DNA from 3 places in the Bradyrhizobium sp. CCGUVB14 genome. Region 2 is predicted to be linked to each of the others. Evidence: predicted binding sites of a transcription regulator. Region 2 holds the regulator's gene; each other region holds the start of a gene.
What was found. Region 2 encodes PhoB, which activates phosphate uptake and scavenging genes when phosphate is short. Its sites were predicted from a motif close to TGTCATNNANCTGTCAT; they were not measured.
Positions count from the first base shown of each region.

Region 1: a site for PhoB is predicted at 1,132-1,148, ahead of NLM32_RS31470 (YbhN family protein). Genes of this name have one in related genera too.
Region 3: a site for PhoB is predicted at 1,147-1,163, ahead of NLM32_RS26225 (glycerophosphodiester phosphodiesterase family protein). Genes of this name have one in related genera too.

Region 1 is NZ_JANADS010000001.1:6,684,100-6,686,300, reverse strand. Features, by position in the region: gene NLM32_RS31470 (YbhN family protein) at 1-960, opposite strand, end outside; gene NLM32_RS31465 (ferritin-like domain-containing protein) at 1,389-1,895, shown strand; gene NLM32_RS31460 (MFS transporter) at 2,028-2,201, shown strand, end outside.
Region 2 is NZ_JANADS010000001.1:9,485,530-9,487,730, reverse strand. Features, by position in the region: gene pstB (phosphate ABC transporter ATP-binding protein PstB) at 1-197, shown strand, start outside; gene phoU (phosphate signaling complex protein PhoU) at 209-925, shown strand; gene phoB (phosphate regulon transcriptional regulator PhoB) at 948-1,655, shown strand; gene NLM32_RS44420 (GcrA family cell cycle regulator) at 1,758-2,201, opposite strand, start outside.
Region 3 is NZ_JANADS010000001.1:5,620,185-5,622,385, forward strand. Features, by position in the region: gene NLM32_RS26225 (glycerophosphodiester phosphodiesterase family protein) at 1-1,078, opposite strand, end outside; gene adh (aldehyde dehydrogenase) at 1,242-2,201, opposite strand, start outside.

The DNA.
Region 1 (2,201 bases), 2.8 Mb from region 2:
CATCCAGAGCTCGCGGGTGCCCATAATGGAGATGGCGAGGCCGAACGGGATCACGAAATAGAGGATGCGGAACACGAGCAGGGTTGCCAGCAGTTGCTCGCGGCCGAATTCGGGCAGTGCCACCAGCATGGCGGCGTCGAACACGCCGATCGAGCCCGGGGCATGGCTGGCAAAGCCCAGCAGCGTCGCCAGGATGAACACCACGGCGAGCGACAGGAAGTCGATCGGCGGATTGGCCGGCATCAGCAGGTACATCGCCAGCGCGCAGAAGCCGAGATCGACCACACCGATCAGGATCTGGACCAGCGTCAGCGGCGCCGACGGCAGCACGACCTTCCAGCCCTTCTGGCCGAGCTCGCGGCGCTTGTCGCCCATGCACAGCCAGACCAGATAGGCGGCGATGGAGGCGAGGCCGCCGAGCGCGATCAGCCGATTGATCGACGACGGCAGCTGATCCATGTAGGAGGCCGCATCCGGGTGGATGGTCATGCCGATCGAGAGCACGAAGATGTTACCGAGCCAGAAGGTCAGGCCGGAGAGGAAACAGATCTTGGCGACGTCGATCGCATTCAGCCCGTAGTCCGAGTAAATCCGGAAACGGATCGCGCCGCCCGTGAACACGGTGGCGCCGATGTTGTGGCCGATCGAATAGGACGTGAAGCTCGACAGCGCTGCGATGCGGTAGGGCACGTGCTTCTTGCCGATCGTTCGCAGTGCAAAAAAGTCGTAGAATGTCAGCGTACAGAACGCGAAGAACACGCAGATCGCGGCCAGACCGATATGTCCGCGCGGAATATCGGTCAAAGCGGTCAGGATGACGCCGGTATCGATGCCCTTGAGGGTCCGCAGCAGCGTGGTGACCGCGAAGGCGATGATCATCACGCTTGCGGCAATACCGAGCCGTCGCCAGCCGATCCATTTCTTGAAGCCGCGTTTCAGCGCGGGCAGCAGTCCGTGCATTCATCCTCCCGGCGGGGGGCAAGACCGACCGGGCCAGACATTGGCCGGTCGGTTGCGATCACTGCCCGAAATGGGCGTCGATCGCTAGGCATGATGTAGCTCATTTAAGGCAAAAACAGCGACTTGTGCAGCCCTTGACAACGACTGGTTCTACGCCGGACCGGCTGTTTTTGTCATAAGTGGTTCACATGGCGCGCGCGTTAAGCATATGAGTCGAGGGAGCGACCCTGCATCGTGCACCCGCATGTTCAGATGGTTTCAAATCCTGCGGTCGCAAGCGTTGTTCCGAAGCAAACGATCCGGGCATTTTTTGGAACGACGCTGCTGCGGACCGGTTAGCGCCCCATCAGCAATCGAACACGGCAAAACACAGGCTTCTCGTGCGGGCCGGTGCTGCCATGTTCCCGAAACCTGCGAGGATCGGAACGATGGGACTGTTCACAAAAGACATCAAGACCATGAACGACCTGTTCGTGCATCAGCTACAGGATATCTATTACGCCGAGCAGCAGCTCACCAAGGCGCTGCCGAAAATGGCGGATAAGGCGACCGATCCGCAGCTGAAGCAGGGCTTTTTGACGCACCTCGAAGAAACCAGGCAGCACGTCACCCGGCTTGAGGAAGTGTTCAAGATGCATGGTGCCCAGGTGAAGGCGGTCGACTGCCCGGCGATCGACGGCATCATCGAGGAGGCCGACGAGACCGCCGGCGAGGTCGCGGACAAAGCGGTGCTCGACGCCGCGCTGATCAACGCGGCGCAGGCCGCTGAGCATTACGAGATCGTCCGTTACGGCAGCCTGATCGCCTGGGCCAAGCAGCTCGGCCGCAGCGACTGTGCAGCCGTGCTGGCCAAAACGCTCGAGGAAGAGAAGGCGACCGACAAGAAACTGACGACGCTTGCCGAGAGCAAGGTGAACCTGCGGGCGGCGAGCTAACGCCGGCCTAGTCGCAAAAGCGCCGCGCGGTCGTCCGCGCGGCGCTCGCGCATCCATCATTCGGTCATTGTCGAAACATGACGGCGGGCCGGGCGCGTATATGTCGCATGGGGCTGCAATCGAGGTGGCAGCATGCGAGCCAACACCGTCAAATATGAAACCTTCGGCGCGAAGGATGTCACGCGCACCGCTTCGCGCCTTGCGACCTCGCTGACGCTGGCGGCGATGAGCCTCGGCTACGGCGTGGTGCAGCTCGACGTCACCATCGTCAACACCGCGCTCGATGCGATGAGCAAAACGCTCGGC
Region 2 (2,201 bases):
AGGAGCTGATCCAGGAGCTGTCCGAGAATTACACGATCGCGATCGTGACCCACAACATGCAGCAGGCGGCCCGCGTCTCCGACAAGACCGCCTTCATGTATCTCGGCGAGTTGATCGAGTTCGACGACACCAGCAAGATCTTCACGTCGCCGTCCGACCGGCGCACGCAGGATTACATTACCGGCCGGTTCGGCTGAGGAGACAGGACATGGGTTCTGAACATACCGCAAAGGCCTTCGACACCGACCTCCAGGAGCTCACGCGCCTGGTTGCCGAGATGGGCGGCATCGCCGAGCGCATGATCGTCGATTCCGTCGACGCGCTGATCCGCCGTGATATCGCGCTCGGCCAGCGCGTCGTCACCATCGACGCCGAGCTCGACGCGCTGCAGAAGAAGATCGAGGAACGCGCCGTGCTCACGATCGCGCGCCGCCAGCCGATGGCGGTGGATCTGCGCGAAATCGTCGGCGCCATGCGCGTCGCGACCGATCTCGAACGCATCGGCGACCTCGCCAAGAACATGGGCAAGCGCGTCGCGGCGCTGGAGACGGATTTCCATCCGCTCAAGCTGTTCCGCGGCCTCGAGCACATGACCGACCTCGTGCAGCAGCAGGTCAAGTCGGTGCTGGACGCCTATGCCGCGCACGATCTGCCGGCGGCGATGGCGGTGTGGAAGGGCGACGAGGAAGTCGACGCCATCTGCACCTCGCTGTTCCGCGAGCTCCTCACCTATATGATGGAGGACCCGCGCAACATCTCGTTCTGCATCCATCTGATGTTCTGCGCCAAGAACATCGAGCGGATCGGCGACCACGCCACCAACATTGCCGAGACCGTGTTCTACATGATCGAAGGCCAGGCCATCACCGACAAGCGACCGAAGGGCGACATGACGACCTTCGCCACCACGGTCCCCAATACTTGAATCCTTAAGGAGCGACGACCCAATGGGCGCACGCATTATGGTGGTTGAAGACGAGGAAGCTCTCACCGAGCTCCTCCGCTACAACCTCGAGGGCGACGGCTATGACGTCGAGACGGTGATGCGCGGCGACGACGCCGACACCCGCCTCAAGGAGCACATCCCCGATCTGATCGTGCTCGACTGGATGCTGCCGGGGCTTTCCGGCATCGAGCTGTGCCGCCGGCTGCGGACGCGGTCCGACACCAAGCAGCTGCCGATCATCATGCTCACCGCGCGCGGCGAGGAGAGCGAGCGGGTGCGGGGCCTTGCGACCGGCGCCGACGACTACATCGTCAAGCCGTTCTCGGTGCCCGAGCTGCTGGCCCGGGTGAAGGGTCTGCTGCGGCGCGCAAGTCCCGAGCGGCTCGCAACCGTGCTCGCTTTCGGTGACATCGAGCTCGATCGCGAAAAGCGCCGCGTGGCGCGCTCGGGCCGGCCGATTGATCTCGGCCCCACCGAATATCGCCTGCTGGAGTTTTTCCTGGAGCACCCCGGTCGTGTGTTCTCGCGCGAGCAGCTGCTCGACAGCGTCTGGGGCCGCGATATCTATATCGACGAGCGCACCGTCGACGTGCATATCGGTCGCCTGCGCAAGCTGCTCAATCTTGGTCGCGAGCAGGATCCGATCCGCACGGTGCGCGGTGCGGGCTATGCGCTCGATGACCGGTTTGCGAAGGCCGAGCAGGCCTAAGGCTCTTGCAAGCAGACAAAATAAAAAGCGCGCTGGATGGCGCGCTTTTTTATTTCCCCGGTCGTCCCGGCCTTGTGCCGGGACGAGGTTAACTGGATGCGCTTACCGCGTGCCCGGCTTCGCCGGCGCGCGCCGCCGATCCGCTGCCGGCTGATACGCCACCCGCGAGTGCTGGGCGCAGTAGGGCAGGCCGGAGAGCGCCTTGCCGCCGCAGAAGAAGAAATCCGGGCTCGAGGGATCGCCGACCGGCCAGTGGCAGGTCGCCTCGTTCAATTCGAGCAGCGACAGCCGCTGGCTCATCGGCACCACGTTGTCGTAGGTGACCGGTTCAGCCTCGACTTCGACCTCGAAGGCCTGCGCCAGCGCGGTATTGCCACGCGCGATGGGCCTGCTCACCCGCATCATGTGCTGCGCCGGACGCGCCTTGCGCGGCCGCGGAGCTGCCGAGGACGGGCTCTTGGCGCGGCCCGACAGGCCGAGCCTGTGCACCTTGCCGATCACGGCGTTGCGGGTGACATTCCCAAGCTCAGCGGCGATCTGGCTGGC
Region 3 (2,201 bases), 3.9 Mb from region 2:
TATAGGCCTTCCACGGACCGATGCCATCGGCATAGGTCTTGATCTCGGCAAGGCCCGCAGGCGTCAGCATCGCATCATAAAGGCGCGCATCACCGGCCACCGTCCAGTCGAACGGTCGGGAATTGGTGATGTTGTTGAGCAGGACCCTGCCGGTCTTGAAGTCGATGCCGTTGCCGTCGACGAGCTGGACCTGCCGCGTCTCCAGGCCATGGCTGCGCATATATTTCAGGCTGCCGGGCTCGAAGCTCTGGACCAGGATCGGCGCGTCCTTGGTGTTGAGGCCGTTGTCCTTGATGATCTTGATCAGGGCATCCTCGAGCGGATGGCTGCCGGGCGCGCCGCAGCCATTGGCGATGGCCTGGGCATTGTTCCAGGTCGGGTTCTTGGTTTCCGGATAGACCAGGATCGAACGCCCGGTCTCCTTGCTCTTGGCCTTGGCGATGTCGAGGATGTCCTGGAAGCTGATGACCGGGAATTTGCCGTTGAACAGCTTCGGCCGCTCATTGGCCGCATCGTAGGTGGTGCCGCCGATCCATTCCTTCAGCTCGGCCATGGTGAAATCGGTGATCGACCAGTCGTTGGTGTGGTCCTCACCGTCGACGATCAATGACTTCAGCACCGATTTGGGATCGGCCGGATCGGTGAGATCGACGAGATAGTCCGTGGGCGTGCCGGCAGCAGCCGGTGCCTTGACGCGCACGCCGGGCACCGTGCGCTTGCGGGCCGCGACCGCCGCATTGGTCTTGGCCACTTCGGCCACGTTGGTGTTGTCGGCGAGCCAGGGGTTGTGGCGTGCAACCAGCACGCAATCCTTGGTGAGGTGAAGGTCCTCTTCGAGCGCGTCGGTGCCGAGCGCGGCGGCGAGGTCATAGGAGGCCTCGGTCTCTTCCGGCACCAGTCCCGGCACGCCGCGATGTCCGAGGATCAGCGGCGCCTTTCCGTCGACGGTCAGGAAAGGTTTGGCGCCTGATGGCGCCGCCTGCGCAAAGGCGATCGAGGGTGCAAGCAACGCCAGGGCCGCCGCGCCGAGCAGCAATGCTCCGGTATGAATCTTCCGCTGCAAGGGATTGGTCGTCATGGCCGCGCCTCCGTCTGTGCCTGTCATCGCACTTTGTGCGATCGGGGCTGTCGTCTTGTCTCAAGACTCTGACAGATGGATGACGGCGGGGCGAGCGGTAGCCGATGTACACAGGCGGCGCCGCGATGACGCCGCCTGTGCCTTCCCAGTCGAAACCTGCCGATTAGAAGAAACCGAGCTTCTTCGGGCTGTAGCTGACCAGCAAGTTCTTGGTCTGCTGGTAGTGGTCGAGCATCATCTTGTGGGTCTCGCGCCCGACGCCCGACTGCTTGTAGCCGCCGAACGCGGCATGGGCGGGATAGGCGTGGTAGCAATTGGTCCAGACCCGGCCGGCCTGGATCGCCCGGCCGAAACGGTAGCAGCGATTGGCATCGCGGCTCCAGACGCCGGCCCCGAGGCCGTACAGCGTGTCGTTGGCGATCGCGAGCGCCTCGTCGTCAGTCTTGAAGGTCGTGACGGAGACGACGGGACCGAAGATCTCCTCCTGGAAGATCCGCATCTTGTTGTGGCCTTCGAACACCGTCGGCTGGACGTAGAAGCCGCCGGCGAGATCGCCCGTGAGCTCGGCGCGCGCACCGCCCGCCAGCACCTTGGCGCCCTCCTGCTTGCCGATGTCGATGTAGGAGAGGATCTTCTCCAGCTGGTCGTTCGAGGCCTGCGCGCCGATCATGGTGTCGGCGGCGCGCGGGTCACCCTGCTTGATCGCGGCGACGCGCTTCAGCGCCCGCTCCATGAAGCGGTCGTAGATGTCGGCGTGCACGAGCGCGCGGCTCGGACAGGTGCAGACCTCGCCCTGGTTCAGCGCGAACATGACGAACCCCTCGATCGCCTTGTCGAAGAAGTCGTCGTCTTCGGCGGTGACGTCGTTGAAGAAAATGTTCGGCGACTTGCCGCCGAGCTCGAGCGTGACCGGAATGAGGTTCTGGCTGGCATATTGCATGATCAGCCGGCCCGTCGTGGTCTCACCGGTAAAGGCGATCTTGGCGATACGCGGGCTGGAAGCGAGCGGCTTGCCGGCCTCGAGGCCGAAGCCGTTGACGATGTTGAGCACGCCCGGCGGCAGGAGATCGCCGATGATCTCGGCCCAGACCATGATCGAGGCCGGCGTCTGCTCGGCCGGCTT